3 regions of the Bacillus sp. WC2503 genome follow, and region 3 is predicted to be linked to each of the others. Evidence: a T-box and tRNA genes for the amino acid it is inferred to sense, from the RefSeq annotation. Region 3 holds a T-box; the other regions hold tRNA genes.
What was found. A T-box is a leader RNA that pairs with one kind of tRNA and senses whether it is charged. The one in region 3 lies ahead of leuS (leucine--tRNA ligase), so its partner is inferred to be a tRNA-Leu.

Region 1 (3,823 bases), 3.9 Mb from region 3:
ACCTGTGAAGATGCAGGTTACCCGCGACAGGACGGAAAGACCCCGTGGAGCTTTACTGTAGCCTGATATTGAATTTTGGTACAGTTTGTACAGGATAGGCGGGAGCCATTGAAACCGGAGCGCTAGCTTCGGTGGAGGCGCTGGTGGGATACCGCCCTGACTGTATTGAAATTCTAACCTACGGGTCTTATCGACCCGGGAGACAGTGTCAGGTGGGCAGTTTGACTGGGGCGGTCGCCTCCTAAAGTGTAACGGAGGCGCCCAAAGGTTCCCTCAGAATGGTTGGAAATCATTCGTAGAGTGCAAAGGCATAAGGGAGCTTGACTGCGAGACCTACAAGTCGAGCAGGGACGAAAGTCGGGCTTAGTGATCCGGTGGTTCCGCATGGAAGGGCCATCGCTCAACGGATAAAAGCTACCCCGGGGATAACAGGCTTATCTCCCCCAAGAGTCCACATCGACGGGGAGGTTTGGCACCTCGATGTCGGCTCATCGCATCCTGGGGCTGTAGTCGGTCCCAAGGGTTGGGCTGTTCGCCCATTAAAGCGGTACGCGAGCTGGGTTCAGAACGTCGTGAGACAGTTCGGTCCCTATCCGTCGTGGGCGTAGGAAATTTGAGAGGAGCTGTCCTTAGTACGAGAGGACCGGGATGGACGCACCGCTGGTGTACCAGTTGTTCTGCCAAGGGCATAGCTGGGTAGCTATGTGCGGAAGGGATAAGTGCTGAAAGCATCTAAGCATGAAGCCCCCCTCAAGATGAGATTTCCCATAGCGTAAGCTAGTAAGATCCCTGAAAGATGATCAGGTTGATAGGTTCGAGGTGGAAGCATGGTGACATGTGGAGCTGACGAATACTAATAGATCGAGGACTTAACCATATAATATGAAGCAATGTTATCTAGTTTTGAAAGAATATAAAAAACTTATTGACTTTAAAAGTTGAATAAGTTAAAATGATTCTTGTCTTAAATGAATATAGTCTGGTAATGATGGCAGAGAGGTCACACCCGTTCCCATACCGAACACGGAAGTTAAGCTCTCTAGCGCCGATGGTAGTTGGGACCTTGTCCCTGTGAGAGTAGGACGTTGCCAGGCAAATGGAGGATTAGCTCAGCTGGGAGAGCACCTGCCTTACAAGCAGGGGGTCGGCGGTTCGATCCCGTCATCCTCCACCATTTATGTCGGAGGGGTAGCGAAGTGGCTAAACGCGGCGGACTGTAAATCCGCTCCTTCGGGTTCGGCAGTTCGAATCTGCCCCCCTCCACCATTTCTTAATTATTGGGCTATAGCCAAGCGGTAAGGCAACGGACTTTGACTCCGTCATGCGCTGGTTCGAATCCAGCTAGCCCAGCCATTAAGAGCCATTAGCTCAGTTGGTAGAGCATCTGACTTTTAATCAGAGGGTCGAAGGTTCGAATCCTTCATGGCTCACCATTTTCAATAAAATATGCGGGTGTGGCGGAATTGGCAGACGCACTAGACTTAGGATCTAGCGCCTTTGGCGTGGGGGTTCGACTCCCTTCACCCGCACTTTTAATAAAATATCTCATAACATGTCTTGCGGAAGTAGTTCAGTGGTAGAATACAACCTTGCCAAGGTTGGGGTCGCGGGTTCGAATCCCGTCTTCCGCTCCAATTTTCAATATGACATGCCGGGGTGGCGGAACAGGCAGACGCACAGGACTTAAAATCCTGCGGTGGGTGACCACCGTGCGGGTTCGACCCCCGCCCTCGGCACCATATGCGCCCGTAGCTCAATTGGATAGAGCGTTTGACTACGGATCAAGAGGTTAGGGGTTCGACTCCTCTCGGGCGCGCTTTTATTAACGGGAAGTGGCTCAGCTTGGTAGAGCACCTGGTTTGGGACCAGGGGGTCGCAGGTTCAAATCCTGTCTTCCCGATTTTCCCAAAAACATGGGGCCTTAGCTCAGCTGGGAGAGCGCCTGCCTTGCACGCAGGAGGTCAGCGGTTCGATCCCGCTAGGCTCCACTTTATTTATTATATGTCTCGGAGGTATACCCAAGTTCGGCTGAAGGGATCGGTCTTGAAAACCGACAGGCGGTGAGAATCGCGCGGGGGTTCGAATCCCTCTACCTCCTCCATTTTCTTTTGAAATGGTTTAGCTACATATAATAATAAAATATTTATTTTCCTTCATGGAGGTATACCCAAGTTCGGCTGAAGGGATCGGTCTTGAAAACCGACAGGCGGCGAGAGTCGCGCGGGGGTTCGAATCCCTCTACCTCCTCCATTTTTAAAATATTATATTGTCGCGGGGTGGAGCAGTACGGTAGCTCGTCGGGCTCATAACCCGAAGGTCGCAGGTTCAAATCCTGTCCCCGCAACCAAATGGTCCCGTGGTGTAGTGGTTAACATGCCTGCCTGTCACGCAGGAGATCGCCGGTTCGACCCCGGTCGGGACCGCCATTTATGTTGGCTCGGTAGCTCAGTCGGTAGAGCAGAGGACTGAAAATCCTCGTGTCGGCGGTTCGATTCCGTCCCGAGCCACCATTTTTTTTATGCCGGCTTAGCTCAATTGGTAGAGCAACTGACTTGTAATCAGTAGGTTGGGGGTTCAAGTCCTCTAGCCGGCATCATTTAGGGGCATAGTTTAAAGGTAGAACTGAGGTCTCCAAAACCTCCAGTGTGGGTTCGATTCCTACTGCCCCTGTAAAGTATATGGGCCTATAGCTCAGCTGGTTAGAGCGCACGCCTGATAAGCGTGAGGTCGATGGTTCGAGTCCATTTAGGCCCACCATATATTTATTCCGCAGTAGCTCAGTGGTAGAGCTATCGGCTGTTAACCGATCGGTCGTAGGTTCGAGTCCTACCTGCGGAGCCATGGCCCGTTGGTCAAGTGGTTAAGACACCGCCCTTTCACGGCGGTAACACGGGTTCGAATCCCGTACGGGTCATAAAGAAAGAGTCAGCAATATGCTGGCTCTTTTTTATTGTGTATAATCCTCTTTTTTATCATCTTATTTTCCTCAAATAAATAAAGGGATTTAGGAAAAACTATGGTATGTATTAAAAGGAGGAGATAAAAAATGACGCAAGTTAGAGACTTTATGAGTACTCATATTGTACATTGTACACCGTTAGATAATGTATATGAGGCTGCTGTAAAAATGAAGGAAGAATCAGTTGGATTGATTCCTGTTCTTGAAAATGAACAAGTCGTTGGGCTTGTTACTGATCGAGATTTAGTTGTTCGAGGGATTGCTGAAAAACATCCTGGGTCTAATAAAATTACAAATGTAATGACGACAAACATTGTTTCGGTTTCTCCAGATGATTCTATTGAAAAAGCTACAGAATTAATGGCACAGTATCAAATTAGACGATTGCCAGTAGTTGAGGGCGGTCAACTTGTCGGGATGCTAGCATTAGGTGATTTAGCTATAAGAGAAGCGGCAGATGATCAAGCTGGGTTCGCTTTAAGTGAAATCTCGGAACGTACGGAATAAAGTTAAACTTTAATTAGTGAAAGTGTTATTGTCCACAAATAGTGGGATAAATGATGGATAAAAATCAGATACATTATTCTAGTATATGTGGATTAAACTAATATATTAGCGTGATGTATCTGAGACATTATATAATAAGTACATAGTTAAGGTTTTCGACAGTTTATTTAAATTTTTCATTCCTAATTTTAAATAAGAGAAAAAGTGATATACTGATAGATATAAGTATTATGATAGGTTTTGAATATAACAATATTTATTTTTAGTGTTGTAATAATCAATTAATATTTCCTACGTAGATAAAGTGAAACTTTAATTATTGGGGGGGTTGTCCATCCTCCAACGATTATTCGTTGA
Region 2 (3,823 bases), 1.2 Mb from region 3:
GTTCCCTCAGAATGGTTGGAAATCATTCGTAGAGTGCAAAGGCATAAGGGAGCTTGACTGCGAGACCTACAAGTCGAGCAGGGACGAAAGTCGGGCTTAGTGATCCGGTGGTTCCGCATGGAAGGGCCATCGCTCAACGGATAAAAGCTACCCCGGGGATAACAGGCTTATCTCCCCCAAGAGTCCACATCGACGGGGAGGTTTGGCACCTCGATGTCGGCTCATCGCATCCTGGGGCTGTAGTCGGTCCCAAGGGTTGGGCTGTTCGCCCATTAAAGCGGTACGCGAGCTGGGTTCAGAACGTCGTGAGACAGTTCGGTCCCTATCCGTCGTGGGCGTAGGAAATTTGAGAGGAGCTGTCCTTAGTACGAGAGGACCGGGATGGACGCACCGCTGGTGTACCAGTTGTTCTGCCAAGGGCATAGCTGGGTAGCTATGTGCGGAAGGGATAAGTGCTGAAAGCATCTAAGCATGAAGCCCCCCTCAAGATGAGATTTCCCATAGCGTAAGCTAGTAAGATCCCTGAAAGATGATCAGGTTGATAGGTTCGAGGTGGAAGCATGGTGACATGTGGAGCTGACGAATACTAATAGATCGAGGACTTAACCATATAATATGTAGCAAATGTTATCTAGTTTTGAGAGAACATAAAAAAACTTGTTGACTTTTAAAGTGAATAAGTTATAATAATGATTGTCTCAAAAGAATAATGTCTGGTAATGATGGCAGAGAGGTCACACCCGTTCCCATACCGAACACGGAAGTTAAGCTCTCTAGCGCCGATGGTAGTTGGGACCTTGTCCCTGTGAGAGTAGGACGTTGCCAGGCAATATTATTCCGCAGTAGCTCAGCGGTAGAGCTATCGGCTGTTAACCGATCGGTCGTAGGTTCGATTCCTACCTGCGGAGCCATTGGAGAGCTGTCCGAGTTGGCCGAAGGAGCACGATTGGAAATCGTGTATACGTCACAAGCGTATCAAGGGTTCGAATCCCTTGCTCTCCGCCATAAGGATTTATAATATTTGGCCCGTTGGTCAAGTGGTTAAGACACCGCCCTTTCACGGCGGTAACACGGGTTCGAATCCCGTACGGGTCACCACTTTGGAGGATTAGCTCAGCTGGGAGAGCACCTGCCTTACAAGCAGGGGGTCGGCGGTTCGATCCCGTCATCCTCCACCATATAAATTTTATATGAATAGTATTATCGCGGGGTGGAGCAGCACGGTAGCTCGTCGGGCTCATAACCCGAAGGTCGCAGGTTCAAATCCTGTCCCCGCAACCAAATGGTCCCGTGGTGTAGTGGTTAACATGCCTGCCTGTCACGCAGGAGATCGCCGGTTCGACCCCGGTCGGGACCGCCATTTTTTTAATAAGGCTCGGTAGCTCAGTCGGTAGAGCAGAGGACTGAAAATCCTCGTGTCGGCGGTTCGATTCCGTCCCGAGCCACCATTTATCTTAATACAATACGCCGGCTTAGCTCAATTGGTAGAGCAACTGACTTGTAATCAGTAGGTTGGGGGTTCAAGTCCTCTAGCCGGCACCATGTAAGTTTCGGAGGGGTAGCGAAGTGGCTAAACGCGGCGGACTGTAAATCCGCTCCTTCGGGTTCGGCAGTTCGAATCTGCCCCCCTCCACCATTTACATAGGGGCATAGTTTAAAGGTAGAACTGAGGTCTCCAAAACCTCCAGTGTGGGTTCGATTCCTACTGCCCCTGCCAAATATATTTACACAACATGGCGGTTGTGGCGAAGTGGTTAACGCACCGGATTGTGGCTCCGGCATTCGTGGGTTCGATTCCCATCAGTCGCCCCATTTTTATTTTAAAAATTACAAATAATCTAATTGATACTTACATATAATTAAGTAAGAATTCGATGGGCTATAGCCAAGCGGTAAGGCAACGGACTTTGACTCCGTCATGCGCTGGTTCGAATCCAGCTAGCCCAGCCATTTTTGCGGAAGTAGTTCAGTGGTAGAATACAACCTTGCCAAGGTTGGGGTCGCGGGTTCGAATCCCGTCTTCCGCTCCAATTAAATTAAATATGGCGGCATAGCCAAGTGGTAAGGCAGAGGTCTGCAAAACCTTTATCACCGGTTCAAATCCGGTTGCCGCCTTTATTATTGTGCCGATGTGGCGGAATTGGCAGACGCGCACGACTCAAAATCGTGTTCCTTCGGGAGTGTCGGTTCGACCCCGACCATCGGTATCACGAACGGCGTAACATCAAGGCTCTACACTAGTTGTGTAGAGTTTTTTTGTGTTTTCATCGCACTACAAAATAAGGACTAATACTATCAAAGCTCATGCTATACAGTTAAAGCAAACTGTGAAACACTAAAGGGATAAAAATGAACATTCATTTTTATCCCTTTAGTGTTTCATTTTATAGAGAATCTCTCCACCCTGGTGACATGAAGTTAAATCCGACACCACCAGTAGATATTAGCACATTATCAACTGTTAACTTTGTAATTTCTAAAAACTTCTTTTCAAACTCTTCTCTGTTGTACTTGTACATAGTTGAGTGGCACGACCACATTTGCGTTGAAGTACTCAACCATTCCCCTAATTCCTTTAATTTAGGGAATGACTCAAATTGAATTGGTTCATCTAATTTCATGAATCTCACTTGATAGATAGTTGGGTTTAGCTTTTCTCCTATCCCTTTAAGACCATGTGCTTTTTTTTCATTTAAATGTGTCATAATTCTCTCCCATCCTTCAAATCTTTGAATTCCAAAATTATTTTCCTGTTTTAATTATACAGCAATAAAAAGTAATTAGGGGGAGGTTGTGGTAATTTTTCCCTTTTCTTTATTGTTTAGCGGGAAATAAAGTAATAAATGAAATATGATAATTTTAATCAAGAGAGAAATGAAAGTAAAAAGTATCAGTTATTTATTGTGATTCCATTTTGGCTTCGTTTCATTTTAATTCATCATGTTTAAAGAAGCTCAAAATTTTTAAAATACTTTAAAATAAAGGATTTTAGGGGGAACACTCTATATAACTATATAAATGTCACCTAGAAAGACTCAAAATCGTGTTCCTTCGGGAGTGTCGGTGCGGCCCGGACAATCGGTATCGACGATGTAAAAAGACTCTAACAGAAATGTTAGAGTCTTTTTTGTTAAATTATATTATGTGATGCTAAAATTCGTAATAAACGTAAAAATTCATGTATAATATAACTTGTCGAAAGAACAAAATGATAATGATTTATATTATGTCTGTAATATGAATCAAAAGTGAACTTTTTATATTTCTTTTAAAAATGTGTTGAATACACATTATATTTCATATTAATATTTTTATGTAGATTTAAAACGAGAAAGAGAGTGGAAAGTATGGGCCGTAAATGGAACAACATTAAAGACAAAAAAGCATCAAAAGATGCAAATACAAGCCGTATATACGCGAAATTTGGACGTGAAATTTATGTGGCAGCAAAACAAGGCGAGCCAGATCCTGAATCAAACCAAACGTTAAGAGTTGTATTAGAGCGTGCGAAAACATACAATGTACCAAGAACAATTATTGATCGTGCAATTGAAAAAGCAAAAGGCGGTTCAGAAGAAAACTATGATGAGCTTCGTTACGAAGGATTTGGACCAAATGGATCTATGGTAATTGTAGATACACTTACAAATAACGTAAACCGTACTGCAGCAGATGTACGAGCTGCATTTAGCAAAAACAGTGGTAACATGGGCGTAAATGGTTCTGTAGCTTACATGTTCGATGCGACAGCTGTTATCGGTCTTGAAGGTAAAACATCAGATGAAGTTCTTGAAATTTTAATGGAAGCAGATGTAGATGCACG
Region 3 (3,823 bases):
CGACGATTAAACCATTCTCAGCTTTATACGTGTTAATATTGGCATCGTTAGGTCCTTTGTTAACGAAAGAGTCTGGGAGGATATACTCTCTGTTGGATAAAATATTTAAATGGAGCGCTAAAGAACGTGCGAAGCGAGAAAAAGAAGTTGGGTAATATAAAAAAGAGGAGACTGCATGAAGTGAATGCAGTCTCCTCTTTTTTATAGATTGTTGCTGCTGTCGTTTTTTTTCGGTAAGTCGATATAATTAGAAAATCTCTGATATATTTTCAAGCGACAATCAATATAATTTCATTTACCGATAAACCATTATCTGAATTTCATCAACTATTAATCAATTGCCTTCCTATTTAAAAACGACTACAATTTTACTGTTATATATGAACGAAAAAAATAGAATAGGAGGGGAGAATATGCCAAGGAAAGTATGGCTATTAGTAGCTGGGATGATTATTAATGTCACGGGTGCTTCTTTTTTATGGCCTTTTAATACAATTTATTTGCATGATCATCTAGGGAAATCTTTATCAGTGGCTGGAATGGTATTAATGATCAACTCGCTTACTGGTGTAATCGGAAACTTGCTCGGCGGTGTTTTATTTGATAAATGGGGCGGTTATAAATCAATTTTAGTAGGAATTGTCATTACACTCGTATCGATTTTAGGTCTTGTGTTCTTCCATGGTTGGCCGTTATATGTTGTATGGCTAGCATTAATTGGCTTTGGTTCTGGAATGGTCTTTCCATCGATGTATGCGATGGTTGGTACAGTTTGGCCAGAGGGCGGAAGACGAGCATTTAATGCGATGTATGTTGGACAAAACGTTGGTATTGCGATTGGAACAGCGTGCGGTGGCTTAGTTGCGTCGTATCGTTTTGATTATATTTTCTTAGCGAACTTTATTTTATACTTTGTTTTCTTCTTAATTGCTTTTATTGGATTCCGTGGTATGGAAGACAAAAAAGGGTCAGAGGTACAAAAAGAAGTCGAAACGAAAAAAGGGTGGTCACTTACACCGGGATTCAAAGCACTTCTTATTGTGTGTGTAGCATATGCTTTATGCTGGGTTACATACGTACAGTGGCAAGGGGCGATTGCAACACATATGCAAGAATTAAATATTAGCCTTCGTCACTATAGTTTATTATGGACGATAAACGGAGCGATGATCGTTTGTGCGCAGCCGCTCGTTAGTATGCTAATTCGCTGGATGAAGCGTTCTTTAAAACAACAAATTATGATTGGGATTTTCATTTTTGCGGCTTCATTCATTGTGTTAAGTCAAGCGCAGCAATTTACGATGTTCCTCGTTGCGATGGTAACATTAACGATTGGTGAGTTATTCGTATGGCCAGCGGTTCCGACCATTGCAAATATACTTGCACCGAAAGATAAATTAGGATTTTATCAAGGGGTCGTAAATAGTGCGGCGACTGTAGGGAAAATGTTCGGACCAGTCGTCGGCGGAGCAATTGTTGATTTATACAATATGGAAGTATTGTTTATCGCGATCATGGTAATGCTGGTAGTAGCGCTTATAGCAACGAGCATTTATGACAAACGAGTAAAAGTAGAAGAAACAGTTGAAGAAAAAATTGCAGTTTAGTTTGACGGAACATGTAACATGTTTTAGAATATATTTAATTAACTCATATTTGTAATAACAGTGAAAAGGAGTAGTAGTAATAGAAGCGGGTTTAGAGAGTTGACGGTCGGTGCAAGTCAATCCACGTTTCGTTATGAACTCGCCTTTGAGTTGCAGTTGTGAAACTAATAGTAGCAATTGCCGTTAATCCACGTTACGGATCTAAGCGAATGTATATTTTACATTAATTTAGGGTGGTACCGCGGGAATCTATAACCTCTCGTCCCTTTCTAGGGATGAGAGGTTTTTTGTATTTTGGGCGGTGAAAATAAATAGAATTTCAAGGAGGGTATCTCATGAGCTTTAATCATCAAGAAATTGAGAAGAAGTGGCAAGGATATTGGGAAGAGAATAAAACATTCCGTACGCCAGATGAGACAGAAAAACCAAAATTTTATGCACTAGATATGTTTCCATATCCATCAGGTGCAGGCTTACACGTAGGACATCCAGAAGGTTATACAGCGACAGATATTTTATCTCGTATGAAGCGTATGCAAGGATATAACGTTCTTCATCCAATGGGATGGGATGCATTCGGTCTTCCAGCAGAGCAATATGCACTTGATACTGGAAATAGCCCGGCAGAATTTACAGAGCTTAATATTAATACGTTCCGTAATCAAATTAAAGCATTAGGCTTCTCTTATGATTGGGATCGTGAAGTAAATACAACGGATCCAAACTACTACAAGTGGACACAATGGATCTTCTTAAAACTATTTGAAAAAGGCTTAGCTTACGTTGATGAAGTACCTGTAAACTGGTGTCCAGCGCTTGGTACAGTACTTGCAAACGAAGAAATCATTGATGGTAAGAGTGAGCGCGGTGGGCATCCGGTTGAGCGTCGTCCGATGAGACAGTGGATGTTAAAAATTACAGCTTACGGAGATCGTCTATTAGAAGATCTAGATGAGCTTGATTGGCCAGAAAGCTTAAAAGATATGCAACGTAACTGGATTGGTCGTTCTGAAGGTGCAGAAGTACACTTTAACATCGACGGTACAGATGAAAAATTCACAGTTTTCACAACGCGTCCTGATACACTATTCGGTGCAAGCTACTGTGTACTTGCTCCAGAGCATGCACTTGTTGCTGACATTACAACTGCTGAGCAAAAAGAAGCTGTAGAAGCTTACATTAATTCTGTAAAAATGAAGAGTGATTTAGAGCGTACAGAACTTGCGAAAGAGAAAACTGGTGTATTCACTGGTGCTTACGCAGTTAACCCAGTAAACGGTGAGAAATTACCAATCTGGATTGCTGATTACGTTCTTGCAACTTACGGAACAGGTGCTGTAATGGCGGTTCCAGCTCACGATGAGCGTGACTATGAATTCGCATCAACGTTCAATCTTCCAATGAAGGAAGTTGTAAAAGGCGGAGACATTACGAAAGAAGCATACACAGGTGATGGTGCACACGTAAACTCAGCATTCCTTGATGGTTTAAATAAAGAAGAAGCAATCGCAAAAATGATTGAATGGCTTGAAGTGACGAGCGCAGGAAATCAAAAAGTAACGTACCGTCTACGTGACTGGTTATTTAGCCGTCAACGTTACTGGGGTGAGCCAATTCCAGTAATCCACTGGGAAGATGGCACAATGACAGCTGTGAAAGAAGAAGAATTACCATTAGTTCTTCCGAAAACAGAAAACATCCGTCCTTCAGGTACAGGTGAATCACCACTTGCTAACATTGACGAGTGGGTAAATGTTGTTGATCCTGAAACTGGTAAAAAAGGTCGTCGTGAAACGAACACAATGCCACAATGGGCTGGTAGCTGTTGGTACTACTTACGCTACATGGATCCAAATAATAACGAAGCACTTGTAGATCCTGAAAAAGTAAAACAATGGCTTCCAGTTGATATTTATATCGGCGGTGCAGAGCACGCTGTACTTCACTTACTATATGCTCGTTTCTGGCATAAAGTATTATATGATATCGGTGTAGTTCCAACGAAAGAGCCGTTCCAACAATTATTCAACCAAGGTATGATTCTAGGTGAAAACAACGAGAAAATGAGTAAATCAAAAGGTAACGTTGTAAACCCTGATGATATCGTAGCGAGCCATGGTGCAGATACACTTCGTCTATACGAAATGTTCATGGGACCATTAGATGCTTCAATCGCTTGGTCTGAAAATGGTCTTGACGGAGCTCGTCGTTTCCTA

Region 1: it encodes a tRNA-Leu, which carries the amino acid that the T-box ahead of leuS (leucine--tRNA ligase) is inferred to sense. The anticodon was not compared.
Region 2: it encodes a tRNA-Leu, which carries the amino acid that the T-box ahead of leuS (leucine--tRNA ligase) is inferred to sense. The anticodon was not compared.

The regions. Positions count from the first base shown of each region.
Region 1 is NZ_JBQYMD010000001.1:89,212-93,034, forward strand. Features, by position in the region: rRNA gene ACUN26_RS00410 (23S ribosomal RNA) at 1-877, shown strand, start outside; rRNA gene rrf (5S ribosomal RNA) at 979-1,094, shown strand; tRNA gene ACUN26_RS00420 (tRNA-Val) at 1,099-1,174, shown strand; tRNA gene ACUN26_RS00425 (tRNA-Tyr) at 1,183-1,266, shown strand; tRNA gene ACUN26_RS00430 (tRNA-Gln) at 1,279-1,353, shown strand; tRNA gene ACUN26_RS00435 (tRNA-Lys) at 1,358-1,433, shown strand; tRNA gene ACUN26_RS00440 (tRNA-Leu) at 1,449-1,529, shown strand; tRNA gene ACUN26_RS00445 (tRNA-Gly) at 1,560-1,634, shown strand; tRNA gene ACUN26_RS00450 (tRNA-Leu) at 1,651-1,739, shown strand; tRNA gene ACUN26_RS00455 (tRNA-Arg) at 1,743-1,816, shown strand; tRNA gene ACUN26_RS00460 (tRNA-Pro) at 1,827-1,900, shown strand; tRNA gene ACUN26_RS00465 (tRNA-Ala) at 1,916-1,988, shown strand; tRNA gene ACUN26_RS00470 (tRNA-Ser) at 2,009-2,101, shown strand; tRNA gene ACUN26_RS00475 (tRNA-Ser) at 2,158-2,250, shown strand; tRNA gene ACUN26_RS00480 (tRNA-Met) at 2,271-2,347, shown strand; tRNA gene ACUN26_RS00485 (tRNA-Asp) at 2,351-2,426, shown strand; tRNA gene ACUN26_RS00490 (tRNA-Phe) at 2,435-2,510, shown strand; tRNA gene ACUN26_RS00495 (tRNA-Thr) at 2,521-2,593, shown strand; tRNA gene ACUN26_RS00500 (tRNA-Trp) at 2,600-2,670, shown strand; tRNA gene ACUN26_RS00505 (tRNA-Ile) at 2,681-2,757, shown strand; tRNA gene ACUN26_RS00510 (tRNA-Asn) at 2,767-2,841, shown strand; tRNA gene ACUN26_RS00515 (tRNA-Glu) at 2,843-2,914, shown strand; gene ACUN26_RS00520 (CBS domain-containing protein) at 3,047-3,466, shown strand.
Region 2 is NZ_JBQYMD010000001.1:5,192,943-5,196,765, forward strand. Features, by position in the region: rRNA gene ACUN26_RS26705 (23S ribosomal RNA) at 1-610, shown strand, start outside; rRNA gene rrf (5S ribosomal RNA) at 713-828, shown strand; tRNA gene ACUN26_RS26715 (tRNA-Asn) at 837-911, shown strand; tRNA gene ACUN26_RS26720 (tRNA-Ser) at 914-1,005, shown strand; tRNA gene ACUN26_RS26725 (tRNA-Glu) at 1,024-1,098, shown strand; tRNA gene ACUN26_RS26730 (tRNA-Val) at 1,103-1,178, shown strand; tRNA gene ACUN26_RS26735 (tRNA-Met) at 1,205-1,281, shown strand; tRNA gene ACUN26_RS26740 (tRNA-Asp) at 1,285-1,360, shown strand; tRNA gene ACUN26_RS26745 (tRNA-Phe) at 1,373-1,448, shown strand; tRNA gene ACUN26_RS26750 (tRNA-Thr) at 1,467-1,542, shown strand; tRNA gene ACUN26_RS26755 (tRNA-Tyr) at 1,553-1,636, shown strand; tRNA gene ACUN26_RS26760 (tRNA-Trp) at 1,644-1,717, shown strand; tRNA gene ACUN26_RS26765 (tRNA-His) at 1,737-1,812, shown strand; tRNA gene ACUN26_RS26770 (tRNA-Gln) at 1,876-1,950, shown strand; tRNA gene ACUN26_RS26775 (tRNA-Gly) at 1,956-2,030, shown strand; tRNA gene ACUN26_RS26780 (tRNA-Cys) at 2,045-2,115, shown strand; tRNA gene ACUN26_RS26785 (tRNA-Leu) at 2,126-2,207, shown strand; gene ACUN26_RS26790 (DUF3884 family protein) at 2,385-2,705, opposite strand; gene ACUN26_RS26795 (YebC/PmpR family DNA-binding transcriptional regulator) at 3,348-3,823, shown strand, end outside.
Region 3 is NZ_JBQYMD010000001.1:3,944,624-3,948,446, reverse strand. Features, by position in the region: gene ACUN26_RS20295 (cation:proton antiporter) at 1-155, shown strand, start outside; gene ACUN26_RS20290 (MDR family MFS transporter) at 414-1,607, shown strand; T-box leader at 1,659-1,877, shown strand; gene leuS (leucine--tRNA ligase) at 1,943-3,823, shown strand, end outside.